One region of the Pseudomonas sp. GL_135 genome, then DNA from elsewhere that is predicted to be linked to it. Evidence: predicted binding sites of a transcription regulator. Region 1 holds the regulator's gene; each other region holds the start of a gene.
The links. Region 1 encodes FliA, which starts transcription of late flagellar genes. Its sites were predicted from a motif close to CTAAAGTTTNNNNNNNNNNNGCCGNTAA; they were not measured.
Positions count from the first base shown of each region.

Region 2: a site for FliA is predicted at 5,218-5,245, ahead of AC3ISG_RS08765 (methyl-accepting chemotaxis protein). Genes of this name have one in related genera too.
Region 3: a site for FliA is predicted at 3,423-3,450, ahead of AC3ISG_RS05390 (methyl-accepting chemotaxis protein). Genes of this name have one in related genera too.

Region 1 is NZ_CM174408.1:1,819,322-1,829,093, forward strand. Features, by position in the region: gene AC3ISG_RS08290 (sigma-70 family RNA polymerase sigma factor) at 1-187, shown strand, start outside; gene AC3ISG_RS08295 (anti-sigma factor) at 184-915, shown strand; gene flhA (flagellar biosynthesis protein FlhA) at 1,980-4,109, shown strand; gene flhF (flagellar biosynthesis GTPase FlhF) at 4,121-5,464, shown strand; gene fleN (flagellar synthesis regulator FleN) at 5,583-6,416, shown strand; gene fliA (RNA polymerase sigma factor FliA) at 6,413-7,156, shown strand; gene AC3ISG_RS08320 (chemotaxis response regulator CheY) at 7,397-7,771, shown strand; gene AC3ISG_RS08325 (protein phosphatase CheZ) at 7,791-8,579, shown strand; gene AC3ISG_RS08330 (chemotaxis protein CheA) at 8,724-9,772, shown strand, end outside.
Region 2 is NZ_CM174408.1:1,923,720-1,933,491, reverse strand. Features, by position in the region: gene rlmM (23S rRNA (cytidine(2498)-2'-O)-methyltransferase RlmM) at 4-1,071, opposite strand; gene acnA (aconitate hydratase AcnA) at 1,307-4,048, shown strand; gene AC3ISG_RS08770 (CPBP family intramembrane glutamic endopeptidase) at 4,385-5,176, shown strand; gene AC3ISG_RS08765 (methyl-accepting chemotaxis protein) at 5,277-6,842, shown strand; gene AC3ISG_RS08760 (hypothetical protein) at 7,128-7,781, shown strand; gene AC3ISG_RS08755 (hypothetical protein) at 8,204-8,869, shown strand; gene AC3ISG_RS08750 (autotransporter outer membrane beta-barrel domain-containing protein) at 8,944-9,772, opposite strand, start outside.
Region 3 is NZ_CM174408.1:1,181,880-1,191,651, reverse strand. Features, by position in the region: gene lon (endopeptidase La) at 1-514, shown strand, start outside; gene AC3ISG_RS05400 (PH domain-containing protein) at 589-957, shown strand; gene AC3ISG_RS05395 (protease inhibitor I42 family protein) at 1,100-1,492, shown strand; gene AC3ISG_RS05390 (methyl-accepting chemotaxis protein) at 1,580-3,376, opposite strand; gene AC3ISG_RS05385 (TonB-dependent siderophore receptor) at 3,595-5,715, shown strand; gene cmoA (carboxy-S-adenosyl-L-methionine synthase CmoA) at 5,870-6,613, shown strand; gene cmoB (tRNA 5-methoxyuridine(34)/uridine 5-oxyacetic acid(34) synthase CmoB) at 6,610-7,569, shown strand; gene pdxJ (pyridoxine 5'-phosphate synthase) at 7,790-8,545, opposite strand; gene recO (DNA repair protein RecO) at 8,635-9,324, opposite strand; gene era (GTPase Era) at 9,529-9,772, opposite strand, start outside.

The DNA of each region.
Region 1 (9,772 bases):
CGCCCGCTCGGGTCGTATTTACGGATGCCTTGAACAGCTGGAACCGGCGCGGCGCAACTGCATTCTTCATGCGTACGTCGACGGCTACTCGCACTCGGAAATAGCGCAGAAAGTGGGCGCGCCGCTGGGCACCATTAAGGCCTGGATCAAACGCAGTCTGGTGGCATTGCGGGAGTGCATGGAATGACAAGGTATCCGTCAACAGACAGTGCCGACGAGCTGGACGCGCTGGCCAGCGAGTACGTGTTGGGCACACTGCCGGCCGAGCAACGGCTCGACGTCCAGAACCGCCTCGGCACGGACGCTGACTTGCGCGCAGCCGTGGACGCATGGGAAGGGCGCTTGCTGGCGTTGACCGAACTTGCCGAACCGCAGACCCCAGGCCCGCAGTTGTGGAGCCGGATTGAGCGCAGCGTCAGCAGCGATGACCGCCGAGCCCTCTTACAGGCGCCCGCCGTGAAGTCGCGTTCATGGTGGGATCTGCTGCCGTTGTGGCGCGGGCTGGCGGGCGCAGGACTCGTCGCGACGCTGCTGCTCGCCACAATGCTGGTGACCCGGACAGCGCCGGTGAACCCCACAACTTACCTCGTGGTGCTGGTCGCTCCACAAAACCAGGCTCCCGGCTGGGTGATCCAGGCCAATAACCCGGAAGAGATCCAGCTGATACCCCTGGGCGCCACCCCAGTCCCCGCCGACAAAGCCCTCCAGTTCTGGACCAAGGCCGACGGCTGGCAGGGCCCCGTGTCCCTGGGCCTGGTCAAACCCGGCCAGACCCTCTCCATCCCCGTAAACAAACTGCCGCCGCTGCAGGCCAACCAACTCTTCGAACTCACCCTCGAAAACCCCAACGGCTCCCCGACCGGCAAGCCGACCGGCCCGATTCAATTTATTGGGCGGGCGGTGAAAGTGATCTGAGCCAGAAGACGCGGGGCGTCTAGGGCGGCGTTCCCACGCGGAGCGGGGGAACGATCGGCCAATCATCTAGCGTCTGGAAGGCCGCTTTCGTGAGCAAGCTCACTCCCACATGAGCGTCGTTTGCCCTTGATGATTAGCGGTGTCACATCTGACGCTTCCCGGCTGAAGCCGGTCCCACAAAAAGCAGTGCGTGCATTCAGTGAAATGGGTGGTGGCCACACTGGCCTCTTCCCGGCTGAAGCCGGTCCCACAAAAAGCAGTGCGTGCATTCAGTGAAATGGGTGGTGGTCACACCGGCCTCTTCCCGGCTGAAGCCGGTCCCACAAAAAGCAGCGCGTGCATTCAGTGAAATGGGTGGTGGTCACACCGGCCTCTTCCCGGCTAAAGCCGGTCCCACAAAAAGCAGCGCGTGCATTCAGTGAAATGGGTGGTGGCCACACTGGCCTCTTCCCGGCTAAAGCCGGTCCCACAAAAAAGCAGCGCGTGCATTCAGTGAAATGGCTGGTGGTCACACAGGCCTCTTCCCGGCTAAAGCCGGTCCCACAAAAAAGCAGCGCGTGCATTCAGTGAAATGGCTGGTGGTCACACAGGCCTCTTCCCGGCTAAAGCCGGTCCTACCAAGCGTAAGCGCGCTTTTGATCTTCATGCACAAAAGGTCCAGACACCACAAAACGCGACTTGGGTGCAGGCCGAACGCAGACGACGCGGAGTGGGCCGAGCCGCATGGATGCGGCGAGAGCGCCGTCAGGACATGGATGTCCGTTCGGCGCGGGCCCACGGAGCGTCGTCGGAGTGAGGGAATCCCGACGGAGGAGGGACCTAGCCAGGAGCAGGCACCCTTGGTTACTTGGGGTGCTTTTCCAAGTAACTCGCCGAAGGCGAAACCGAGGCCGTTAGGCCGACGCTTGTGATCTTGGCGCGCTAAGCCACGACGCAAATCCCAATTCTAAATACTGGCACTCTGATATTTTCAGTCCACTCCCAAATGTTGGACCCCTTCTTGCAATAACCCCGATACAACGCTTCGGCGTCAAAAGATTGATTTAACGCGCAGGTGCCCATCGGTGGAACGCTCACAACTCATCTCCCACGCCAGAACCGGATTGATCGGCCTGGGCCGTGGACAACTTGGCGTCCCGCTACTGCTCCTCGTCATGCTCGCCATGATGATGCTGCCCATGCCGCCGTTCCTGCTGGACGTCTTCTTCACCTTCAACATCGCCCTGTCCATCGTCGTCCTGCTCGTCTGTATCTACGCCCTGCGACCCCTCGACTTCTCCGTATTCCCGACCATCCTCCTCGTCGCCACCCTGCTGCGACTGGCCCTCAACGTCGCCTCCACCCGCGTCGTCATGCTCCACGGCCAGGACGGCCACGCCGCCGCCGGTAAAGTCATCCAGGCGTTCGGTGAAGTCGTCATCGGCGGCAACTACGTCGTCGGTATCGTCGTCTTCGCCATCCTCATGATCATCAACTTCGTCGTCGTCACCAAAGGTGCCGGGCGCATCTCCGAAGTGAGCGCGCGCTTCACCCTCGACGCCATGCCCGGCAAACAGATGGCCATCGACGCCGACCTCAACGCCGGCCTCATCGACCAGCCTGAAGCCAAGCGTCGTCGCCTCGAAGTCGCCCAGGAAGCCGAGTTCTACGGCTCCATGGACGGTGCCAGCAAATTCGTCCGCGGTGACGCCATCGCCGGCCTGCTGATCCTCTTCATCAACCTCATCGGCGGCATGCTGGTGGGCATCCTGCAACACGGCATGACCTTCGGCGACGCCGGCAAGGTTTACGCGCTGCTGACCATCGGTGACGGTTTGGTGGCGCAGTTGCCTTCTCTGCTGCTGTCTACTGCCGCCGCGATCATGGTGACCCGTGCGTCCGGTTCGGAAGAAATGGGCAAACTGGTCGGGCGCCAGATGTTCGCCTCCCACAAGGCACTCGCTGTCTCTGCCGGGATCATGATCGTCATGGGCCTGGTTCCGGGCATGCCGCACTTCTCCTTCATCAGCCTCGGGCTGGTGGCTGCTGGCGGCGCTTACCTGCTGTGGAAGAAAGAGAACCAGGTCAAGCTCGCCGCGGTGCAAGAGGTCAAGCGTCAACAAGAGCTGCTGCCGTCGCCGACCCGGGCGCAGGAATCCAAGGAACTGGGCTGGGACGACGTCACCCCGATCGACATGATTGGCCTGGAAGTGGGCTACCGCCTGATTCCGCTGGTGGACCGCAATCAGGGTGGTCAGCTGCTGGCGCGGATCAAGGGCGTGCGCAAGAAGCTCTCCCAGGAGCTGGGTTTCCTCATGCCGACCGTGCACATCCGCGACAACCTCGACCTGGCGCCCAGCGCCTATCGCCTGACCCTCATGGGCGTGACCCTGGCCGAAGCCGAGATCTACCCAGACCGCGAACTGGCGATCAACCCCGGTCAGGTATTTGGCAGCCTCAACGGCATCACTGCCAAGGACCCGGCGTTTGGTCTGGAAGCCGTCTGGATTGAAATCAGCCAGCGGGCTCAGGCGCAATCCCTCGGTTACACCGTGGTGGACGCCAGCACGGTGGTGGCAACCCACTTGAACCAGATTCTCTACAAGCACTCTCATGAATTGATTGGCCACGAGGAAGTCCAGCAATTGATGACCCTGCTGGCCAAGGGATCGCCAAAACTGGCGGAAGAACTGGTGCCGGGCGTGCTGTCCCTGTCGGCCCTGCTGAAGGTGCTGCAGGCGCTGCTTGCCGAACAGGTGCCGGTTCGTGACATCCGCTCCATCGCTGAAGCCATCGCCAACAACGCCGCGCGTAGTCAAGATACCGCCGCGCTGGTGGCTGCGGTACGGGTCGGATTGTCCCGCGCAATCGTCCAAAGCATTGTCGGCATTGAGCCGGAGCTGCCTGTGATCACCCTTGAGCCAAGGTTGGAACAGATCTTGCTAAATAGTCTGCAGAAGGCAGGTCAGGGTCAGGAAGAAGGCGTTCTCCTCGAACCGAGCATGGCTGAGAAACTTCAGCGCTCGTTGATCGAAGCGGCGCAGCGTCAGGAGATGCAGGGGCAGCCGGTTATTTTGTTGGTCGCAGGTCCGGTTCGCGCCATGTTGTCCCGCTTTGGACGGTTGGCTGTACCGAATATGCATGTTTTGGCTTATCAGGAAATTCCTGACAATAAGCAAGTCACCATCGTAGCGACTGTCGGGCCCAACGGCTGAGGTAGTGAGTCATGCAAGTTAAGCGTTTTTTCGCCGCCGATATGCGACAAGCCATGAAACTGGTTCGCGATGAGCTGGGCGCTGAAGCTGCCATCATCGGGAACCGGCGGATCGCCGGCGGCGTGGAACTGACCGCCGCTCTGGATTACAAGTTGTCTGCACTGGCGCCGCGTGTGCCGAACGTCGAACTCGAAGAAGAATTGCGCAAGACCCAGTCGCGCATCGTCACCGCTCAAGCTGAGCTGACCCACCGCAGCGAGCTGGACACTGTCGCCAATCGTCAGTTGTTCGCCGGCCTTGCGATGGATGACAGCAAGCAGATCGAACCGACGCTGGAAGAACCGTTTCGCCCGTCGATCCACGCCGCTGTGGCCGCCGAACGCGCCGAGCGCAACGCCGAGCCGGCCGTGGGCGACCGCGCCTACGAAGCGATGCGCTCTGAATTGAACGGCCTGCGCGAACTGCTGGAAGTCCAGCTGGGATCGCTGGCCTGGAACCAGCTGCAAGGCAGCCGTCCGCAGCAGGCCAATCTGTGGCGCCGTCTGCAACGCGTCGGCCTCTCCGGCCCGCTGTCCCGCGATCTGCTGGCGATGGTGCCGGACTCGAATGATCAGGCCCACACCTGGCGCATGCTGTTGGCCCACCTGGCCCGGATGATTGCCACGCCCGATGTGGAGCCACTGGAAGAGGGCGGTGTGATTGCCATGGTCGGTCCTGCCGGCATGGGCAAAACCACCACGCTGGCTAAACTGGCAGCCCGATATGTGTTGAAATACGGCGCGCAAAATATCGCGCTGGTGAGCATGGACAGTTTCCGCATTGGCGCTCAGGAACAGCTGAAAACCCTGGGCCGGATCCTCAATGTACCGGTTACCCACGTCGACCCGGGCCAGTCCCTGGCTCAGGCGCTGGAGCCGCTGTTGCGCAAGCGCGTGGTGTTGATCGACACCGCCGGCCTGCAAGCCAGCGATCCGGCCCTGCGTCTGCAACTGGAAACCCTCGCCGGCCGTGGCATCAAGGCGCGCAACTACCTGGTGCTGGCGACAACCAGCCAGAAGCAGGTGCTGTCGGCGGCTTACCACAGTTATAAACGTTGCGGCCTGGCCGGGTGCATCCTGACCAAGCTCGACGAGACGGCCAACCTGGGCGAAGTGCTCAGCCTGGCCGTGACACACGAACTGCCTGTGGCCTATCTGACCGATGGCCCACGGATACCGGATGATCTGCATTTGCCGCGTCGGCACCAGTTGGTGAGCCGGGCTGTCAGTGTGCAGATGCAGGAGGAGCCAAGCGAGGAAGCGATGGCGGATATGTTTGCGGATCTTTATCACAGCACCGGCAAGCGCGCGGGCTAGGTGAAGAAAATGACAGTGGAATTTTCCTGCATCGATGGTCTGCCAGGCATTGTTCAGACACTGAACGTGCAGCCCGACATGTGGCTTAGGTCTAAGCAAGACAAGGTAAACAATTAACATGGGCAGCATGCATCCCGTACAGGTTATCGCGGTGACCGGTGGCAAAGGTGGCGTAGGCAAGACCAACGTTTCAGTGAATCTTTCACTGGCGCTGGCCGAGCTGGGACGTCGCGTCATGTTGCTGGACGCCGATCTGGGTCTGGCCAACGTCGACGTATTGTTGGGGCTGACCCCCAAACGCACCCTGGCTGATGTCATCGAAGGGCGGTGCGAGCTGCGCGATGTCCTGCTGCAAGGCCCGGGCGGCGTCCGCATCGTGCCGGCGGCGTCGGGCACCCAGAGCATGGTCCACCTGACCCCGGCGCAACATGCCGGGCTGATTCAGGCGTTCAGTGACATCGGCGACAACCTCGATGTGCTGGTCATCGATACCGCCGCCGGCATCGGCGAGTCGGTGGTGAGCTTCGTGCGCGCCGCCCAGGAAGTGCTGCTGGTGGTGTGCGACGAGCCTACGTCGATCACCGACGCCTACGCCCTGATCAAACTGCTCAACCGCGATTACGGCATGAACCGCTTCCGCGTCCTGGCCAACATGGCCCAGAGCCCGCAGGAAGGGCGCAACCTCTTCGCCAAGCTGACCAAAGTCACCGACCGCTTTCTCGACGTGGCCCTGCAATATGTAGGCGCCGTGCCGTACGACGAATGCGTACGCAAGGCCGTGCAGAAACAGCGCGCCGTGTACGAAGCGTTTCCGCGTTCCAAATGTGCGCTGGCGTTCAAGGCGATCGCACAGAAAGTCGACACCTGGCCGCTGCCGGCGAACCCGCGCGGTCACCTGGAATTTTTCGTAGAACGCCTCGTGCATCAAACCAGCGCAGGGCCCGTCTCATGACAGCAAGTGGCTATCGCATGTACAGCAAATCGTCCAAAGACTCCCAGTATGAGCTGATCGAGCGTTATGCCCCGCTGGTCAAACGAATCGCCTACCACTTGCTGGCGCGTCTGCCGGCCAGCGTGCAGGTCGAGGATTTGATCCAGGCGGGCATGATTGGCTTGCTCGAGGTCTCGACCAAATACGACTCCACCAAAGGGGCCAGTTTCGAGACGTACGCGGGTATTCGTATCCGTGGCGCGATGCTCGACGAAGTGCGCAAGGGGGACTGGGCACCGCGCTCGGTCCACCGCAATACGCGCATGGTCAGTGACGCGATTCGTTCAATCGAAGCAAAAACCGGCCGTGACGCTAAAGATCACGAGGTTGCTGCCGAACTTGAAATGAGTCTCGACGATTATTACGGGATTCTGAACGATACCCTGGGCAGCCGCCTGTTCAGTTTCGACGACCTGTTGCAGGACGGCGAACACGAAGGGCTGCACGAGGACGGCGCGAGCCAGTCCCTGGAACCGTCGCGGGATCTGGAAGACGAGCGCTTCCAGGCTGCGCTGGCCGAGGCCATTGCCAACTTGCCGGAACGTGAACGCCTGGTGTTGTCGCTGTATTACGACGAAGAGCTGAACCTCAAGGAAATCGGTGAGGTTCTGGGTGTCAGCGAGTCGCGGGTCAGCCAGCTGCACAGTCAATGCGCGGCGCGGTTGCGCGGTCGCCTTGGCGAGTGGCGCGCACGTTCCTGAATCAGGCGCGGGCCGCGAGGCCTGCGTGTTGCTTGTAAGACCGGCTGTGCAGGACGTGAGCGGGAAGCAAAAGAGACATGGCAGGAGTCGGTCGAACCGGGTCGTGGATGATCCGGTTTCGCTGCGCTCGTCCCGGTCGATTCCACCCCTTTTCATGTTCGGCGCAGCCGGTATTGATTGAATGCGCGTTCAGGTGCTGAACGCGTTAAAGACTGCTTGGAGGTCGAATTGGACAAGAACATGAAAATCCTCATCGTTGATGACTTCTCAACGATGCGGCGGATCATAAAAAACCTGTTGCGTGACCTTGGGTTCACCAACACGGCCGAAGCAGATGACGGACTCACCGCATTGCCGATGCTGCAAAGCGGCGCCTTTGACTTCCTCGTCACTGACTGGAACATGCCGGGCATGTCCGGCATCGACCTGTTGCGTCAGGTGCGTGCCGACGAGCGTCTGCGCAGCCTGCCGGTGCTGATGGTCACTGCCGAAGCCAAGCGCGAGCAGATCATCGAAGCCGCTCAGGCCGGTGTGAACGGCTACGTGGTGAAGCCGTTCACCGCGCAAGTGCTCAAAGAGAAAATCGAAAAGATATTCGAGCGCGTCAATAGCTGATGTCCGCTGCGAGGGCGCTATGGATTCCAAAGATTCGACAATGGGTGACTTTGAGTCAACCCTGAAGAAACACGCACAAGAGCTGGTCGCGAGCCTTGAAAAAGGCAAGTTCGGCGACGCCGTGCAACTGATCCATGAGCTTAACCAGACCCGCGACCGTGGCCTGTATCAGGAAGTCGGCAAATTGACGCGCGAGCTGCACAGCGCGATCGTCAACTTCCAGATCGACCCGAACATGCCGCAGGCCGAGGAGGTCTCCCAGATCACCGACGCCACCGAGCGGCTGTCGTACGTGGTCAGGCTGACCGAAAACGCCGCCAACCGGACGATGGACCTGGTGGAGCTGAGCACGCCGCTGATGCACGGGCTGACTGACGACGCCAAGTCGTTGAGCGCCGATTGGGGACGCTTCATGCGCCGCGAGATCAGCGCCGAAGAGTTTCGTGATCTGGCCCGCCGCGTCGATGTGTTCCTGACCCGCAGCGAGAAGGAGACCACCGAGGTCTCTGCGCACCTGAACGACATTCTGCTGGCCCAGGATTACCAGGACCTTACCGGTCAGGTGATCAAGCGCGTGACCACGCTGGTCACCGAAGTCGAGCGCAATCTGCTCAAGCTGGTGCTCATGGCGAGCCAGGTGGACCGCTTCGCGGGCATCGAGCACGACCAGGAAGTGTTCCGTCAGCAAAAAGAACAAGAAAAACTTCACTCCAAGGGTGAAGGTCCGCAGATTCATGCCGATAAACGTGAAGACGTTGTATCCGGACAGGATGATGTTGACGATCTGCTATCCAGCCTCGGATTCTGATTCGGTCACTCTGTTTCGGACTTCAGGTTTTCTGTGAAAGTGGCTGCTGGACCCGCGCGCCAATGCTTCGACGAAAGCAATGCGCGCAGGCCGTCAGTGCAGCCTCCGGATCGGTTTGACGGTTAATTTTAGGAGCACCCCCCAATGAGCTTCGGCGCCGATGAAGAAATCCTTCAGGATTTTCTGGTAGAGGCCGGCGAGATTCTCGAGCTGTTGTCAGAGCAGTTGGTCGAGCTGGAAAGCCGGCCAGATGATGCGGACCTGCTCAATGCAATTTTTCGCGGTTTTCACACTGTAAAAGGGGGCGCCGGCTTCCTCCAGCTCAACGAGCTGGTTGAATGCTGTCACATCGCCGAGAACGTGTTCGACATCCTGCGCAAGGGTGAACGTCGCGTTGACTCGGAGCTCATGGACGTGGTGCTCGAAGCACTCGACACCGTCAACAGCATGTTCGGTCAGGTGCGCGAGCGTTCCGCCGTCACCCCGGCCACGCCTGAATTGCTGGCCGCGTTGGCCCGCCTGGCGGAGCCGGCCTCGGCCGAAGAAATCGCTGCAGCACCGGTGGTTGAAGAGCCGGTCGCTGAAGCGCCGTCCGAAGACATTACCGATTTTGAGTTCGAACAGCTTCTGGATTCGCTGAATGCTGTCAAGGCCCAGGCGGCAGGGGCGCCTGCGCCGGCTGCACCTGCACCAGCAGCGCCCGTGGCAGCAGCGCCCGTTGCAGCAGCACCTGCGGCACCGGCTGCTGCGCCCACCGGTAATGCGGCCAGCGATGAAATCACCGACGCCGAATTCGAATCGCTCCTCGATCAGCTGCATGGTAAAGGCCAGTTCGCCGTCGATGCGGTGCAACCGCCGGCCGCTGTAGCGCCGTCTGCCGCACCGGCCAGTGATGAAATCACTGACGACGAATTCGAGTCGCTGCTGGATCAGTTGCACGGCAAGGGTTCGTTCTCGCCGGATGCCGTGGGTGCCGCTGCTAATGCTGCCGCTGCACCTGTCGCATCGGTTGCGCCAGCTGCAGCGTCGAAAGCTGCAGCGTCGGACGAAATCACCGACAACGAATTTGAAGACCTGCTGGATCAGTTGCACGGCAAAGGCAAGTTTGAACCTGCCGTCGCTGCCGCAGCACCTGCGGCTGCACCGGCCACTAAGCCAGAACCCGCTGCCAAAGCTGAACCGGCGAAAGCGAC
Region 2 (9,772 bases), 100 kb from region 1:
ACGTCAGCCCTTGCGTTTCATGTCCAGCCGCCGCAGATGGCAGGTCACTTCTTCGCGGTCGTGGTACAGCTGCTTGCAACCGATGGCGACTTTCACGCCGCGGGCCTTGAAGCCGTCTTCGATGCGCTCCAGCAGACGCCGCACCTCGGCGTAACGCTGCTTCATCGGCAATTTGAGGTTGACCACGGCCTCGCGGCACAAGCCCTCGCCCAGCCAGGTTTCCAGCAGCGCGGCGTTGCGTGCGGGCTTTTCGACGATGTCGCAGACCATCCAGTCCACCGGCTGACGCGGCTTGAAGGTAAAGCCGTCCGCCATCAAGTGCTGCACCAGCCCGGTGTCCATCAGGCTTTCGGCCATCGGCCCGTTATCGATAGCGGTGACCAGCATGCCGCGGCGCACCAGCTGATAGGTCCAGCCACCAGGCGCCGCACCGAGGTCGACCCCGGTCATGTCGCCCGACAGACGCTCGTCCCACTGATCGCGGGGGATGAAGTGGTGCCAGGCCTCTTCAAGCTTGAGGGTCGAGCGGCTGGGCGCTTCCCGGGGAAACTTCAGACGCGGAATGCCCATGGGCCACATCGCCGAGTTGTTCGCGTCGGCCAGCCCGAGGAACACTTCCCGCCCGCTTTTGAACGTCAGCAGCAAACGCGGCAGGCTCGGGTTGTCGACCAGTTTGCCGGCCTTTTCCAGGGCCTTGCGCAACGGCGCCTCGAACTTGCGGCAGAAGGTCGAGAGCTCCTTGCCGTCGTTGGTGTCGACCACTTCCAGCCACAGGCTGCCGCAAGGGGCGAAGCCGGCCATGTGCTCGAGGATCACGCTGATGCGGTCGGTCTCAGGCAACTGGACAAACACGCCACGGGCCCACTGCCGGGGAAAAATCAGTTCGCGGAACTTGAGATTGTTCATCAGCCGCTCGGCGCCATCGGCCTCGGTGCAGATGAATTCGGCAAAAGCGGCGTCGGTCTTGGCCTTGGCGTAGCCGGACACCTCGAGGCGGGCGGCGTGCTCGCTGAGTTCCGAGCAGACCTCGCTTTCGAAGCCGGGGCGGCAATGCATGAAAAGGGTGTTCACGGGGCGGTCTCCTCGCGCGCCGCGAATCGGGTCGCGGCGCAAGCTGTACTTGAGGACTAACCTCAATGACTCGAAAGCGGCGCATGATAGCCGAATCAGGAACCACTGGCTCAGCCGGTGGGTCCAGTACTACTCAATGAACATTCAAAGGCGCCGCCCAGAGCGCCGAAGCAATACCCGTCTTACCGTCGATCGCCCGTCCGCGCGTACTGCACGGACCGTCAAGGAGTCAGTCATGCCCTCCCTCGATAGCCTGAAAAGCCTCAAAACCCTCGAAGTCAGCAACAAGACCTACCACTACTTCAGCCTCCCGGATGCCGCGCGCACGCTGGGCGATCTCGACAAACTGCCGATGTCGCTCAAAGTGCTGCTGGAAAATCTCCTGCGCTGGGAAGACAACCACACGGTGACCGGCGACGACCTCAAGGCCCTCGCCGACTGGCTGATCGAGCGCAAATCCCATCGCGAAATCCAGTACCGCCCCGCCCGCGTGCTGATGCAGGATTTCACCGGCGTGCCGGCCGTGGTTGACCTCGCCGCCATGCGCGCCGCCGTGGCCAAGGCCGGTGGCGATCCCCAGCGCATCAACCCGTTGTCCCCGGTGGATCTGGTCATCGATCACTCGGTCATGGTCGACCGCTTCGGCGACGACAAGGCCTTCGGCGAGAACGTCGACATCGAGATGCAGCGCAACGGCGAGCGTTACGCGTTCCTGCGCTGGGGCCAGAATGCGTTCGATAACTTCAGCGTGGTGCCGCCGGGCACCGGGATCTGCCACCAGGTCAACCTCGAATACCTCGGCCGCACCGTGTGGACCAAGGAAGAAGACGGCCGCACTTACGCCTTCCCGGACACGCTGGTCGGTACCGATTCCCACACCACAATGATCAACGGCCTCGGCGTACTCGGCTGGGGCGTCGGCGGTATCGAGGCGGAAGCGGCCATGCTCGGCCAACCGGTGTCGATGCTGATTCCGGAAGTCATCGGCTTCAAGCTCACCGGCAAACTGCGCGAAGGCATCACCGCCACCGACCTGGTGCTGACCGTGACGCAAATGCTGCGCAAGAAAGGCGTGGTCGGCAAGTTCGTCGAATTCTATGGCGACGGCCTGGCAGACTTGCCGCTGGCGGACCGGGCCACCATTGCCAACATGGCCCCGGAATACGGCGCGACCTGCGGCTTCTTCCCGGTCGACGACGTCACGCTGGATTACCTGCGCCTGTCGGGGCGTCCGGACGAAACGGTGCAACTGGTCGAGGCCTATTGCAAAGCTCAGGGCCTGTGGCGCTTGCCCGGTCAGGAACCGGCGTTTACCGATGCGCTGGAGCTGGACATGGGTTCCGTCGTGGCCAGCCTCGCAGGGCCAAAACGTCCGCAAGACCGCGTTGCCCTCCCCGATGTGTCCCAGGCTTTCAGCGACTTCCTGGGGTTGGCGGTCAGCCCGAGCAAGCACGAAGAAGGCCGACTGGAAAGCGAAGGCGGCGGCGGTGTTGCGGTGGGCAACGCCGCGCAGGTGGGCGAGGCTGAGTATGAATACAACGGCCAGACTTACCGCTTGAAAAACGGCGCGGTGGTCATTGCGGCCATCACGTCCTGCACCAACACCTCAAACCCCAGCGTGATGATGGCGGCCGGCCTGCTGGCGAAAAAGGCCGTGGAGAAGGGCCTGCAGCGCAAACCGTGGGTGAAGAGCTCGCTGGCGCCGGGTTCCAAAGTCGTGACCGATTACTACAACGCCGCCGGCCTCACTCAGTATCTCGATAAGTTGGGCTTCGACCTGGTGGGTTATGGCTGCACCACCTGCATCGGTAACTCCGGGCCGCTTCCTGACCCGATTGAAAAAGCCATCCAGCAGTCGGACCTGACTGTCGCGTCGGTGCTGTCGGGCAACCGCAATTTCGAGGGCCGCGTGCATCCGCTGGTGAAAACCAACTGGCTGGCCTCACCGCCGCTGGTGGTCGCTTACGCGTTGGCGGGTACCGTGCGCACCGACCTGAGCAGCGAGCCCTTGGGCGAAGGCAGCGATGGCAAGCCGGTGTACCTTCGTGACATCTGGCCGAGCCAGCAGGAGATCGCCGACGCGGTCATGAACGTCAGCACTGGCATGTTTCACAAGGAATACGCCGAGGTCTTCGCCGGCGACGCGCAGTGGCAAGCCATCGAGGTGCCCGAGGCGGCGACTTACGTCTGGCAGCCGGACTCGACGTACATCCAGCACCCGCCGTTCTTCGAGGACGTGGCCGGGCCATTGCCGGTCATCGCTGACGTCCAGCAGGCTCGCGTGCTGGCGGTGCTGGGCGACTCGGTGACCACCGACCACATCTCCCCCGCCGGCAACATCAAACTCGACAGCCCGGCCGGGCGTTATCTGCGCAGCAAGGGCGTGGAGTACAAGGACTTCAACTCGTACGGCTCGCGCCGCGGCAACCATGAAGTGATGATGCGCGGCACCTTCGCCAACATTCGCATCCGCAACGAGATGCTCGGCGGCGAAGAAGGCGGCTACACGCTGCACGTGCCCACCGACGAGAAGCTGCCGATCTATGATGCGGCCATGCGTTATCAGGAAGAAGGCACGCCGCTGGTGGTCATTGCCGGTCAGGAATATGGCACGGGCTCCAGTCGCGACTGGGCGGCGAAGGGGACGAATCTGCTGGGGGTCAAAGCGGTGATTGCCGAGAGTTTCGAGCGCATTCACCGTTCCAACCTGGTCGGCATGGGCGTCCTGCCGCTGCAGTTCAGGGCGGGCGAAAGCCGTAAAACACTGGGCCTGACCGGCAAGGAAGTGCTGAACATTACCGGACTTACCGGCGCGACGCTGCAACCGGGCATGAGCCTGGCGGTGCAGATCACCCGGGAGGACGGGCAGCAGGAAAACATCGACGTGCTGTGCCGGATCGATACCCTGAATGAAGTGGAATACTTCAAGGCGGGCGGGATCCTGCATTACGTGTTGCGGCAGTTGATTGCTTCCTGAGCCTCATCCCGGCTCAAGCCGGTCTCGCTGTCAGTGGGACTGGCTTTAGCCGGGAAAGCGTCAGATGCCACAACGCAATATCAATGGTGGTCAAACCGGCCCCTTCCCGGCTGAAGCCGGTCCTACTTGTGGGACTGGCTTTAGCCCGGAAGGCGTCGGCTGACTCACCGCAAATTGCCAGCGTTCACCCAATATCCGTCGTTATCAGAAACGCCCTACACAACCCCCGCCCTGCATCCTCGAAATAATCGGACCAACCCCCCGTTGATCCGACATACACACGCGTTTAATGAACGTTAAAATCCCCAGCCTATTCCGACGCCCTAGGACGACTTCATGTCGGTGCAACGCTGGACTTCCCTCTTCCTGCTCTCTCTCGGCTACAGCCTGGCGCTGCTCTACGGCCAACTCAGTCTTCCCGTGGTCATCACGTTCGGACTGTTCATCATGGCCGGCATCTGCGTCAGCCATTTCCAGCACCGCGCCGTCCGCCTGTTCGGTCATGCCTTGTTCATCGCCATTGCGGCGGGCCTGGCCAGTCACTGGCTGCCCGGCTTCCTCAGCGCGAGGGCGATTGCCGGTGTTCGCCTCAGCCCCGAGGCCGCGCCGTATTCGATGTACCTGAATCTCGACAAGCCCCTCATCGGCTTCTGGATCGCCATCGCCTGCCCATGGGTGTTTATCGCGTTGAGCCCACGACGCTGGCTGAGCGTCACCAGCATCGCCTTGCCCCTCACCGCTGCAGCGTGTTTATCAACAGCGATGGTGCTGGGCCTCGTCGGCTGGTCGCCCAAGTGGCCGGAGCAAACGGGCATATGGGCGCTGAACAACCTCTTGCTGGTCGCGCTGACCGAAGAATTGCTTTTTCGGGGTTATCTGCAAGGGGGTCTGAAAAGGTGGCTGCAGCACTTACCCTGCCATGACGCTCTGGCAGTCGGAATGGCATCGGCACTGTTCGGCCTCGCGCACATCGGCGCGGGCTGGGAATGGGCGCTTCTGGCGGGCATCGCGGGTGTGGGTTATGGCGTTGCCTATCGACGGGGCGGGCTGCCCGCTGCCGTGCTCACCCACTTCGGTCTGAACCTTCTGCATTTCAGCCTGTTTACCTATCCGATGTTCGACCGGTAGGCGTTTTCAGGACATTCAGAATATGAAGCAGTTCACAAAAACTTAATTTTTGTCGCATCGAGCCGATAACCCGTGACAGCCTTCCTGGATCGAATAGCTCATGCGAAATAACCAGCCCATCACTCAACGCGAACGGACCTTCCCGGCGCAGCAACGGTTGATCTCTACCACCGATGCGCGCGGCGTCATCACCTATTGCAACGACGCCTTCATTGAAATCAGCGGTTTTTCCCAGGATGAACTGATCAAGTCGCCGCACAACACGGTGCGCCATCCAGACGTGCCATCGGCGGTTTTCGAACACATGTGGGCCACGCTCAAGCAGGGCTTGCCGTGGATGGGCATCGTCAAGAACCGTTGCAAAAACGGCGACCATTATTGGGTCAACGCTTACGTCACGCCGGTCTTCGAGAACAAGCAGGTCGTGGGCTTCGAGTCCGTGCGCATCAAGCCGACCGCTGAACAGGTGCGTCGCGCCGAAGCACTCTATAAACGTCTGAACAGCGGCAAAAGTGCAGTGCCAAGCCGCGACAAATGGCTGCCGATGTTGCAGGACTGGCTGCCGTTCATCCTGGTGAGCCAGGTGAGCTTTTTGATTGGTGTGTGGCTGAATTCCCATTGGGGCTTCCTGCTCGCCGCCGCGCTGTCCGTGCCGCTGGGCCTGCTGGGGTTGAGCTGGCAACAGCGTGGCCTCAAGCGCTTGTTGCGCCTGGCCGAGCAAACCACCTCCGACCCACTGATCGCGCAGATGTACACCGACAGTCGCGGCGCGCAAGCACGGCTGGAGATGTCGATCCTCAGCCAGGAAGCGCGCCTGAAGACCTGCCTCACCCGGCTGCAGGACACTGCCGAACACCTCAATGCCCAGGCGCGTCAGTCCGACACCCTGGCGCAGGCCAGCTCCACCGGCCTGGAACGTCAGCGCGTCGAAACCGAACAGGTCGCCACCGCTGTCAACCAGATGGCCGCGACCACCCAGGAAGTGGCCAATCACGTGCAGCGCACCGCTGACGCCACCCAGCAGGCCAACGAGCTGACCCGCCGAGGCCGCGAGATTGCCAGCGACACCCGCGAAGCCATTCAGCGTCTGTCGGCCTCGGTGGGTGAAACCGGCCTGACCGTAACTCAGCTGGCGAAGGACAGCGATGAAATCGGCGGCGTTGTCGATGTCATCAAAGGCATCGCCGACCAGACCAACCTGCTGGCCCTCAACGCGGCGATCGAGGCCGCTCGCGCGGGCGAAATGGGTCGTGGCTTTGCCGTCGTCGCCGATGAAGTCCGTCAATTGGCCCAACGCACGACCGAATCCACCGGCCAGATCCACGCCCTTATCGCCAAGCTGCAACAGACGGCCACCAACGCGGTGCAGACCATGAACACAGGCCGCCGCCAGGCCGAAGAAGGTGTTGAGCAGGTCATGGAGGCCGACAGGGCGCTGGTGGGCATCAGCGACGCAGTGGCCAACATCACCGACATGACCACGCAGATCGCCGCCGCCACCGAAGAGCAAAGCTCGGTGGCAGAAGAGGTCAGCCGCAATATCAGCACCATCGCACACCTGGCGGACCAGACGTCTGATGAAGCGCGTCGCTCTGCCACGCTCAGTGCGGAACTGACCCAGACCGCCAACACGCAATACTCGTTGGTGGAGCGCTTTAACCGCTGAGTGATTGATGGGTTAAGCGAAGGCCCCGGCAGATCGTCTGCCGGGGCCTTTTTGTTTGTATTGGGGATTAAGTAGGACATTTCTGAAAATCGTTTGAGGGAGCGGTTTTTGGTTTGGAGCGCGGGTTTGGCTGTTGACAGGATTTGTAGAACTCTATTAGTTGATTGTTGAAAGACGATAAATAGTTACCACCATGGGTGGGGTATTTGTTGATCTGGACAATTGAATTAAATGTGCACTCTTTCTGCGGATGGAAGTGGAGAGGTGTGCTTGATGGAGAAACATATGAATGAGCAATTTCCTTTCAGCGCCCCGCTGGTAACCAAAGCAAGCCCTATTGAAGGACTTTTACAAACCGGGGATTTATCTCAACCAATTCCCGTTGAAATCATCATTTGGGATGGAGCACGTCCAGGCTATATTGTTCAGCTACGACTTGATGGTGATCTCATTGGGCTCCCTATGGTCTTGGGCGACCAAAAGCCTGGCGATACAATGCAGCTTCAGCTAAGTCACGACTTGTTGTGTGAAAGCCGTAGCTATTCCCTCAATTATCAGGCTACAAATAATATCAATGGCGTAACTCGCGAATCTCCCGCCGCAGCACTCAAAGTAGACCGCACCAAACCCGGCGCTACCCTCCTCGCTCCCCTCATCTTCCCGACCGCCACCTTCGGCGATCAACTCGTCGGACTGCTCCCTGGCTATGCCGGCATGGAACCGGGCGATATCATCCAGACATTACTCAACGGCGTCGCAGGCCCGGCCCATCAGGTCCAGGCGGATGAGCTCACCCTCCGACCCATCGAAATCCCGTTCAGCCGTGAACACCTGCAAGCCCATGCAGCCGAAACTGTGTCCATCGAGTACGTCGTCACCGACCGGGCGGGCAATGTGTCCATCACCAGCCTGCCGACCCTGGTTTCAGTTAAATTGTAACCAGCTTCCCCGCTATTCAACTGAATACCAAAAGTAACCCCCTCCACGCTTATGCGTGGAGGTTTTGTCAATAAATGAGCCAGCGGAAAATAATTTAAATTATTTTTGGGCATCTCGATTCCAAAGAACCTACATCACCGTAGGAAGCGTCTGATGGACTATCAAAATTTTATAGACTACGCGCGATACATAATTATTAAAAACACTCACAAATGCCTTAAAAAAGGACCGATTCACACATCAAAGATCTATTCAACCACGAATTTTTTTCGGAGAAGCCATGCAATCCCATGCACTTCGGTTGTTTGACAGTCCTATTTTTCGAATCGATCATAGGCATGTGCAGCGCCGCAGTCCTACAAGCAAGCGCACAACACCCAATCCTGTAATTCTCGCACTAGCGATCTGATCAAGGAGTTCCAATGGAAGATGAAACGGATATCCAGCCATCCCCCCACTCACAACCGACCGAGTCAGATAACAATAAAAAGTTAACGGTGCCAAACCCCAAAAATACCCGCAGGACCAAACGCAAATCACCTGACAAGAGTTCAATCCCGCTCTACGAAGAACTGCAGGCAATGCCGCCCGTGGGCAAAAGTGCGGCTGAACAGGCCATGGTCTACGCCGGCCAACTGCAGAACGCCCCGGGATTTCCATGGCATCACGAGATGAAGCACCCGCCTCCGGCGCCGGTATTCGAAGCGCCTTTCATCACCGGTGCCGACCCCGAAGGCCCGACCGACGCACAGCTGCACGTGGGCATCTACATCAATATCCCGCGCTCGCCGAAGCTGTGGTTCGGGGATCACCTGAAGCTGCGCTGGGGCCACAACACCTTCTACACCACCATCGGCAAAGTAGAAGGCCGCAAAGGCCCTCGCCTGGTTCAGTACCTCAACAATGAAACGCTGGCGGACTACGAAAGCGGATGCGTCGAGGTGCGCTACGAAGTGGTGCGGCGCGCCAAGCTCGTCGGCATCTCGGAAACCCTGACCGTCAACCTGCCGCGGCTGAGGAAGCGGCGCGGCAAGGGCTCGTCCCCTGGCCGACCACCGCGACGGCGCCGGATGCAGCCGAAGCCGTAAGCCCACGTAAAAAAGCCCCGACTGCATTGCTGCAGCCGGGGCCTCGGAACCGCCATTTAATCAACTAATGCGAATCAAAACGCCAGACGCACACCTACGTTCGCACCCCAAGGCTGCTCAACATGCTCACCCTTCATGTAATCGAAATCAGCGTGCACTTGGAGTCGCTCGGACAGCGACACCGAAACACCTGCGCCCAATTCCGCGCGGGAGCCGAACAGGTCGTTGTCAAAACGCTGACCGTTCACGCTGACGTCATTGCTGCGGGAGAACTCGTGGGCCAACGCCACCCGTGCGTACGGCATAACCACGCCGCCGTCTTTCAGGGCGAAGCTGCGTCCCACGGTACTACCGACCTTGCCCAGCACCGACTGGGTCTGGTTGGTCCTGGCCTGCATGCCGTTGTCCAGCGTGTAGCTGCTGCCATCGATCCAGACGCTGGACACCTGCGCGAACGGCTCGACGAAATACTCATCACCCAGTTTTATGTGCTTGCCGACTTCCAGCGACCCGCCCAACGCCTTGCTGCTGTAATCACCCTTGGCCTTGGTGCCATCGCTCATCGCCACCTTGGACTCGTTATGGAACTGGTTGAGTTTCAGCACGCCGTCCAGGTAATAACCGCCTTCCGACAACCACGTGCCATACGCGCCGACGTAATAGCTGTCGACCTGACCCGAAGTGCCTCGGCCGATGTCCAGATCCGACTTGCTGTAACCGCCCATCAATCCGAGCAACAGCTGACCGTTGCCCACTGGCACAGGCGCATCCGCACCGAACGACAGACCCTGCTGCTTCTGGCTGTAATCAACGCCGGAGTCCAGCGCCGCATTGAAGCGACTGCCGTAAGTACGCATCCAGCCGCCGCCCTGCTCATGCCCGCGCACCTCCCCCATGCGACTG
Region 3 (9,772 bases), 640 kb from region 1:
CTGGACCAGCATGGGTGGCGCGACGCTGCCCATCGAAGCGACGCGCATTCATACGCTCAACCGCGGCTTCAAGCTTACCGGCCAGTTGGGCGACGTGATGAAGGAATCCGCCGAAATCGCCTACAGCTACGTCAGCTCCAATCTGGCGAAGTTTGGCGGCGATAAAAGCTTCTTCGACGAAGCCTTCGTTCACCTGCACGTGCCTGAAGGGGCGACGCCGAAAGACGGGCCAAGTGCCGGTGTGACCATGGCCAGCGCGCTGCTGTCCCTGGCGCGTAACCAGGCGCCGAAAAAGGGCGTTGCGATGACCGGTGAACTGACCCTGACCGGGCACGTACTGCCTATCGGCGGTGTGCGGGAGAAAGTGATTGCGGCGCGTCGGCAGAAGATTTACGAGCTGATCCTGCCGGAAGCCAACCGTGGCAACTTCGAAGAACTGCCGGATTACCTGAAAGAGGGCATCACCGCGCACTTCGCCAAACGTTTTGCGGATGTGGCGAAGATATTGTTTTAGGACGGGGCCAGCATCACTTCCACGGGGGCAATTCGTGACCTGTGGAAGTGGGCATCACAGACAAGGAATGCAACATGCTCGACTTCAACAACAAAGGCTTTTTCAAACTCAAGCAGAACAACGAATACGCTGAGCGTGTGGCTGCGCTGCTGCTTGATGATGAAACCGTCATCGATGCCTACAAGTCGATGCGCGACGGTGTTGTCTTCACAACCAAGCGGATCATTTCCGTCAACGTGCAAGGCATTACCGGCAGCAAGAAGGACTTCACTTCACTGCCGTATAAAAACATCGTGGCCTACTCGGTGGAAACCTCCGGGACCTTCGACCTCGATTCCGAACTCGAAATTTACTTCTCCGCTCTGGGCAAGGTGAAGTTCGAATTCACCGGGAAGACCTCCATCGTCGAAATTTCCAGGTACATCTCTCAATTCGTTCTCTGAACGATACCCGTTGACCCGGCAGCGACCCGTCGCGGCGTGATGCAGGCTGATCCCCGGTCTCGCGGCGTAGACGGAGCGGCAAGGTTTCAACACATCCATCTTCGGTTATCCTGCGCAAACGTTGCCTACGACCGGAGCCTTCATGACCCCTGCCCGCCTGCTCGTCCCGCTCAGCTTCAGCTTGCTTGCCGCTTGCGCCCAAGCGCCGAAACAGATTGTCTCCCTGGACGATCAGCAAGAATGCCCCCTCACCCTCAAAACCGGCCAGACCCTCATGCTGATGCTGCCCAGCAATCCCACGACCGGGTACCGCTGGCTGATGCAAAATCCTGCGCCGTCCGTCCTGAGCAGCCTCGGGCCTGAGGTGTTCAATGCTTCTAAAGATGTCGGGCTGGTAGGTGAAGGCGGTCAGTCGGTCTGGCGCTACCGAGCGGCCAATCCGGGCTCGGGTCACCTCATGATGGTCTACCAGCAGCCCTGGGCGCCGGAAGTGGCGCCGGAACGCACTTTCGATTGCGTCATTACGGTGAACTGATCGCCAACTGATGCCGCGCCCGCCCCCGCAGGAACGTCCGTGCCGGCGAAGGGCTATTCAGTCGCTGAGCACTGGCGTGAGCCTCTGTCATTCGGCCAGTAACTGCGCAGCATCGAAGCCCATGCGCAAGTTGCCCCAATGACGGCCTTCGAAGAAGAACGGCACGTCGATCTCGGTCATGATTTCGCCGGTATCGCGCAGGTAGGTTTGCAGCAGGAAGCGCTGTTGGTTAGCGGCTGCGCGCAGGCCGATGGGGTCGGCGAACATGCGCTTGTTGCGGCACACCGGCAGGTCAATAGCCCGGTCGCCCGTCGGTTTTTTCGACACCCAGCTGTTGTTCACCGGGCAGTAACCCTTGCTGTCGACGATGAAGGTGACCTTTCCGCCCCGCGTGCCTTTAGTGAGCGCGTCACACTCTTCCTGACAGATCTGCGCGAAGCGTTCGGTGTAGCTGGTCGTGTATTGCTTGGGGTCGGTACCGGGAATCAGTTTGTAGTTCTGATCGAACAGGTTGACGCCCTCACGTTGCAGCGCGGCCAGGCGTACCTGGAGCCGGTCGCGGCAATGACTGGCGCGTGTAATGCCAGCGTCCAGCGCGCCGTGCCCGAGAACAAACCGTCCCAGCAGCGCCTGGACCTTTTCCGCCACGCCCGACAGATCGCGGGTGGCGGTTGCGGAATGCTGCATGCGCTGGTCAATCGACTGGCTGTCCGCATGAATCTGCGTCACGCGGTCGTTGATGCCGGTGTTGCTGTCGGCGAACTGCTGGATGTGCGAGGCAATGTCCTCCAGCTTGGTGTGGGTGGATTCGAAGTCGCCAATCATGCTTTCGAAATGCCCTGACGCGCGCTCGACCACTTTCTGCGTCTCCCGGGCGCTGTGGCTGATCTGCGTGGTTTGCTCGTGGGTCGAACTGACTTCCAGCAACATGGCGTCGATGTTCTGGGAAATGTCCTCGGTGGCGCGGCTGACGTTCTGGGCCAGGGTCCGGACTTCGTCGGCAACCACCGCGAAACCACGCCCGCTCTCCCCTGCACGCGCCGCCTCGATCGCCGCGTTGAGCGCCAAAAGGTTGGTCTGGGAAGAGATCTGTTGAATCAATCCGACGATGGATTTGATGCTCGACGAACGTTGGTTCAGCGCCGAAACCAGCGTGCCGAACTCATTCAGGCTGCTGGAAATCTCACTGATGTTGCCGGTCACTTCCAGCAGTTCAGTGTAGGAATCACGGGCCATGCTGAGGTTCTGCGCGGTGGTCCCGGAAATGCCCTGGGTCTGCCGGGACACCTCGGCAATCCGCCCCACTGCGTCGTTACTCTGCTGCATGACTTCCTTGGCGAAGCGTGCCTGATGGGTCGCGCTGTCGCTGGAGTCGCTGATGTTTTTCAACGACCGCGCAGACTCCACGGCAATGTTCACGGTTAACGCCTGAACGCTGCTGATGATCTCCCGCTGCTTGGCAAGAAACCGGTTGCAGGTGCTTGCCAGCACGCGGATTTCATCGTGGGTCAGCAGCGGCAAGTCCTTGGACAGGTCGCCCTCGCCATTGGCAATACCTTCCAGCGCCAGGGTCATCTGGGTCACCGGCCGCACGATCAAGTGCCGGAAATACCAGACCATGAAGCTGACCAGACACAGGGTGAACAGCGTGCTGGCCAGAATGGCATTGCTTAGCACATCGAGCTTGCCCTCGATCATGCTTAGCGTCCCCGCCGGCAACTGCGCGCTGCGCAACTGCAGCAGCACGTCGGCGCGGATGCTCACGGCCACCCAGTACACCACGGCGCTCACCACCACCATCAGAAACAGGCTCGACAACTTCTTGGTCAAAGAGTCGAAAAACTGCCTCTCGACGGACTCGTACAACGCCTTGAACGCATGCATGCCACGGTTCCCTGTGCCAGTAATGAAATGGGTTGCGAATTAAGGTGTTTCGACTGCCGAAGTGAAAGCTTTAATGCTGCGGGGTGAAGGACACGCGATCATGGCCAGCGTTGCAGCCAACAGCAACGCAAGGAATAAATGACATTGATTCTCAATTGTAACTTCCCGATAATTGAGAACCATCATCATTTGTTACATTCGCCGGAGCGTTGCCCGCCATGCGTCACTCGATCCCCTTTTGCCCAAAGGCCCTTTCGTTAATTGCCCTGAGCGTGCTCAACACAGCGAATGCCGAAGAGACAGCGCTCAGCCTGCCGGCCACTGACGTGACGTCAACCGCCACCTACGGCGACACCGGCAACCCGCAGGGCTACCAGGGCAAACCCAGCAGCACCACCACTCGGCTGGACCTGACCAACCAGGAAACGCCCCAGGGCGTGACCAACATCAAGCGCGAGCAAATGGATGACTTCAAGCTCAACAGCATCCGCGATGTGTTGACCAGCACCCCCGGCGTCAACGTGCAGAAAGTCGAAACAGACCGCACCTACTTCACCGCGCGCGGTTTCGACATCAACAACTTCCAGTACGACGGCACGGCCATGCCGATGACCAATGGTTTGCTGGTGGGCGACATCGACCTGGCGCCCTACGAGCAGGTCGATATCGTACACGGCGCCAACGGCTTGATGTCCGGGGCCGGCAACCCCTCGGCCACGGTCAACTTCATCCGCAAACGCCCGACTTACGATCCCCAGGCAAAGATCGACGTAACCGCCGGTTCCTGGGACAAACGCCGGGTGGACATCGACGTCTCCGGCCCCCTGACCGACTCGGGCAACGTGCGGGGGCGCGTCATCTACGCCAACGAAAACGGCAACTCATACCTTGATCGTTACGCCCGCGAGAAGAACATCTTCAGCGGTCTGCTGGCATTCGACCTGAGCGACAGCGACACGCTGACCCTTGGTTACGAGGACCAGAAAACCAACGCCAATGGCTCAAGCTGGGGCGCACTGCCGTTGGTCGACGGCAATGGCAACGCCATTCATTACAGCAGCATCCATTCCAATATTTCCCAGCCGTGGGTGCATTGGGACGTTCACACGCAACGTGCGTTTGCCGAGTGGGAGCACACCTTCGCCAACGACTGGAAGTCGAAGCTGACGGTCGCCGGCGCCGAGCACCGCGAAGACACCGAGATGTTCTACATGTACGGCGACAGCACCTCACCCACCGGTTACACCGGGCTGGGCTCCAAGTACAAAGACAAGAACCTCGAACTCAGTGGTGATTACTCGCTGAGCGGGCCGTTCACGTTGGGCGGTCGCGAACATCAACTCACGCTGGGGGCGAACGCTGCACGCCAGCGCAATCGCGAATCCTCGCAGTACGGTGACGCCCTCAACTACTCGCCTGTGACCCTTGAAGATGCGCTGCATGGCTACCTGCCGCGTCCGACTTACGCTGCCGCGTTACCTGCTGCGACGTCGAACTACACCGATCGCCAGAAAAGCGTTTACGCCGGCGCGCGCTTCAGCCTGACCGACGACCTGCACCTGATCACCGGCGCGCGCATGCTCAGCGCGGACAGCAATGGCGACAACTACGGCTCCGCGCGGGAGGTGCGCATTCACGGCAAGGTCACGCCGTATGCCGGTATGGTCTACGACCTGACGCCCGAATACGCGCTGTACGCCAGTTACACCGAAGTCTTCAATCCGCAGTACTACCTCGACACCCAAGGCCGGGTGCTCGATCCCCTTGAAGGCAAAAGCTACGAGGCAGGCATCAAGGGACAGTTGATGGACAAGAAGCTCAACGTGAGCGCAGCGGTGTTCCATGCCAAGCAAGACAACGTGCCGGGCAGTTCGACCTATGACGCCAGCCTGGGCGGCTACGTGTACGAGGCGATGTCCTACGACAGCAGCGGCGTGGAGCTGGAGGCGTCGGGCGAAGTGGCGCCAGGCCTGCAAGTCAACGGCGGGTACACTTACGTTTACATCACAGACGACAACGACAGCCGTGCGCGCAAGTTCATCCCGCGCCACGCCTTGACGTCGTCGATGACCTACCAGTTGCCGATGGCACCGAAGGTCAAGGTCGGCGGCAGCCTGAGCTGGCAGAGCAAGACTCAGAACGACGACTCGCCGGCCGCCCGCCAGGATGCCTACGCGCTCATCGGCCTGATGACCCGCTACGACATCGATCAACACTGGAGCACCCAGCTCAATCTCAACAACCTCACCAACGAGAAATACCAACAGAGCCTGCGCTACAACCAGAGCAACTTCGGCGATCCACGCAACTTCACCGCGTCGGTGAGCTGGAAGTACTGATTACAAGGCTCGCCTCCAAGCCGCACACGGGCAACCGGCGCGGCTTTTTTACCCACGACGCAGACGTCAGCAAACCAGCGATGAGATGAGGTTCCAGCCGAGGGAAGGAATTGGCTAAAATGCCGCACTTTTCGCCTTGTCCCCCGGAATCGCCGTGAGCCCAGAACCCGACCGCCTATTCGCCCAGCCGCTGCCCCAGGTGCCCGACTTCGCCTTCAACGAAGACGTGGTGCGGGTGTTCCCGGACATGATCAAGCGCTCGGTGCCGGGCTACCCGACCATCGTCGAAAACCTCGGCGTGCTCGCGGCGCAGTTCGCCCAGCCCCATAGCGTGCTCTATGACCTGGGCAGCTCATTGGGCGCCGTCACTCAGGCGTTGCGTCGGCATGTGCGCACTGAAGATTGCCGGGTGATCGCCATCGACAACTCGACGGCCATGGTCGAACGCTGCCGCGAATATCTCAACGCTCAGGACTCGATGTACCAGGAGCTGCTGCCGGTGGAGGTGATCGACGGCGATATTTTGAATCTCGAGTTTCAGCCCGCCTCGGTGGTCGCCCTGAACTTCACCCTGCAGTTCATCGCGCCGGAACAACGCCTCGCTCTGCTGACGCGTATCCGCCAGTCGCTGCTGCCCGGCGGCGCGCTGATCGTGTCAGAGAAGCTGCGCTTTGATGACACCGAAGAGCACGCGCTGCTCACCGATCTGCACGTCGCCTTCAAACGCGCCAACGGTTACAGCGAGCTGGAGATCGCGCAGAAACGCAGCGCCATCGAAAACGTGATGAAACCCGACAGCCTTGAGCAGCACCGCGAACGCTTGCTGGCTGCCGGATTCAGCAAAGTCGTGCCCTGGTTCCAGTGCCTTAATTTCGCCTCGTTGATTGCTCTGCCATGATTGATCTCGCTCCCCTGGTCCGCCGTCTGGCGGGCACGCCACTGTATGCCTGGGCCCAAGGCCTGCAGGCGCAACTCGACGCGAAGATGGAAAAGGGTCATGGCGACCTGGAACGCTGGCAAGGCGCGCTGAATGCCTTGCCTGATCTGACCCCAAGCCGCATCGAGCTCAAGAACGATTTCATCCTCGACGCCGACTGCGATGACGCCACCCGCGAGCAGACCCGCGCCGCGCTGATGGGCTTGTCGCCGTGGCGCAAAGGCCCTTTTGATGTATTCGGCGTACACGTCGACACCGAATGGCGCTCGGACTGGAAATGGTCGCGGGTGTCGCCGCACCTTGATCTGAAAGGCAAGCGCGTTCTGGATGTCGGTTGCGGCAACGGCTATTACCAGTGGCGCATGCTGGGCGCCGGTGCTGACAGCGTCATTGGTGTCGATCCCAACTGGCTGTTCTTCTGCCAGTTCCAGGCCATGCAGCGTTACCTGCCCAATCTGCCAGCGTGGCACCTGCCGTTCACCCTGGAAGATCTGCCGGCGCGGCTGGAGGGTTTCGACACGGTGTTTTCCATGGGCGTGCTCTACCACCGCAAATCGCCGATCGATCACCTGCTGGCGCTGAAGGATTGCCTGGTCAAAGGCGGCGAACTGGTGCTGGAAACCATGGTGGTGGAAGGCGACGCGAATCAGGTGCTGGTGCCGGAAGACCGCTACTCACAGATGCGCAACGTGTGGTTTCTGCCGTCAGTGCCCGCGCTGGAACTGTGGCTGCGCCGCGCGGGCTTCGTCGATGTGCGCTGCGTCGACGTCAGCACCACCACGGTTGAAGAACAACGTGGCACCGACTGGATGCGCTTTCAGTCGTTGAGCGATTTCCTCGATCCGGCCGATCACAGCAAAACCGTGGAAGGACTGCCAGCGCCCCGGCGTGCGGTAATTGTGGGGCGCAAGCCGTAACCCGACAAAAGCGCTATTGCGCGCGCTCATTGAGCATGACAACACCGCAGATGTCAGTGCGGACAAATCACCCGTGGGAGCGAGCTTGCTCGCGAAGGCATTCTGTCTGCCGACATAGTGAGTGAGAGTGCCGGCCTCTTCGCGAGCAAGCTCGCTCCCACAAAGTTTGTGTCTGCTGCACGAAAGCGGAGTGTCAAGACGATGCGCAATCCCCTATCTGTCACTTGCCATGAGCAGAATCCGCCGCCGCCAGAATCAACGCCTTCATCTCCGACACTGCCGACTTGAAGCCGACAAACAGCGCATGGGCCACCAGCGCGTGGCCGATGTTCAGCTCGTTGATCCCCTTGATCGCCGCGACGGCTTCAACGTTGTGATAGTGCAAACCATGGCCGGCGTTGACGATCAGGCCCTGGGCCAAACCGAAGGCGACACCATCGGCAATACGCTTGAGTTCTTCGGCCACAGCCGCCGGGGTTTCGGCATCGGCATAACGGCCTGTGTGCAGTTCGATGGCCGGCGCGCCAACCCGGGCGGACGCTGCTATCTGTCGCTCATCGGCGTCGATGAACAACGACACTTCGCTGCCGATAGCCGACAACCGCTCAACTGCTGCCTTAATGCGCGCTTCCTGACCGGCAACATCCAGCCCGCCTTCAGTGGTCAGTTCCTGACGGGTTTCCGGCACCAGGCAGATATGCGCGGGCCGAATGCGCTCGGCGAACGCCATCATCGCTTCGGTGACGCCCATCTCGAAATTCATGCGCGTTTGCAGCACCTCTTTCAGCAGCAACACATCGCGTTCCTGAATGTGCCGACGGTCCTCACGCAAATGCACGGTGATGCCGTCGGCGCCTGCTTCTTCAGCATCCAGGGCGGCCTTGACCGGATCGGGATAGCGCGTGCCCCGGGCCTGGCGCAGGGTAGCAACGTGGTCGATGTTCACGCCGAGCAGAATGCGAGTGCTGTGGGTCACGGGGTTCTCCTGATTACTGTGGCGGTGCCAGCCAGTGGCGGCTGATTGCGCACGCGAGGAAGGATTTTCTAGGTTTGCGCGGCAGGACGCTAGAGTTTGCGAAACAATTCACGGCTGACCAGCGGCCGCCCGCCCAGATGCACGGCCAGGGCCTGGCGCATCAGACGCTTGGCCGCCGACAACGCGCCTGGCGAACTCCAGTCCGCCTCAGACATCGCCTGCAATTCGGCGCCCTGAAACAATCCCGGCTGAAACAGGTAAACCCGCTCAAGGCCAGCATCCACTTGAAGCCGGTACATGCCATCCCTCGCCAGTGGCTCGCCGTTCACATCTGCATCCAGCGCGAAGCCGTAACCGAGATCGTCCAGCAGCCGCCACTCGAATGAACGCAGCAACGGTTCGAGCGCGCGCCCTTCGGCCAAAGCGACAAGCGTCGCGGCGTAATGTTCGAACACGCTCGGGTGGGGGTCTTCGGCGGGTAGCAGACGAATCAGCAACTCATTGAGGTACAGACCGCTGAACAGCGCCTCGCCTTCCAGCCACGTGGCGACGCCGGAGCCTTCCATCCGCCCTACGTTCTTCAACTCGCCCCGCCCGCGAAACTCGACTTCCAGCGGCACGAACGGCCGCGCCATCGTCCCCGCCTTCCCCCGAGCGCTGCGCAACACTGCACGCAAGCGACCCTGCGGGGTGATGAAATCAACCAGTGCGCTGTTTTCACGATACGCACGGCTGTGCAACACATAGGCGAGCTGACCGACGGGAGGGGGCTGTGACATGGCTATCTCGATGAAAGAACACGGCAGAACGGGCCATCTGAAACGACTGTGGGAGCGAGCTCGCTCGCGAAGACACAGGTTCATGCGCTAAATCTTCAGCGACTGAAATGCCGTCTTCGTGAGCAAGCTCACTCCCACAGGATTGCATGTGCAGCGTGGATCTGGCCGACAGGGCAGTCCCTACAGACCAGCGATGCCGCCGTCTTACAAGTCGCCGTATCCCAGCGAACGCAACGCACGCTCGTCATCGGACCAGCCGCCTTTGACCTTGACCCACAGATTGAGCATGACTTTGGAATCGAACAGCACTTCCATGTCACGGCGCGCATCCGAGCCGATGCGCTTGATTCGCTCGCCCTTGTCGCCAATGATGATTTTCTTCTGCCCGTCCCGCTCGACCAGAATCAGCGCGTGGATATGCAGCGTCTTGCCCTGCTGCTTGAATTGC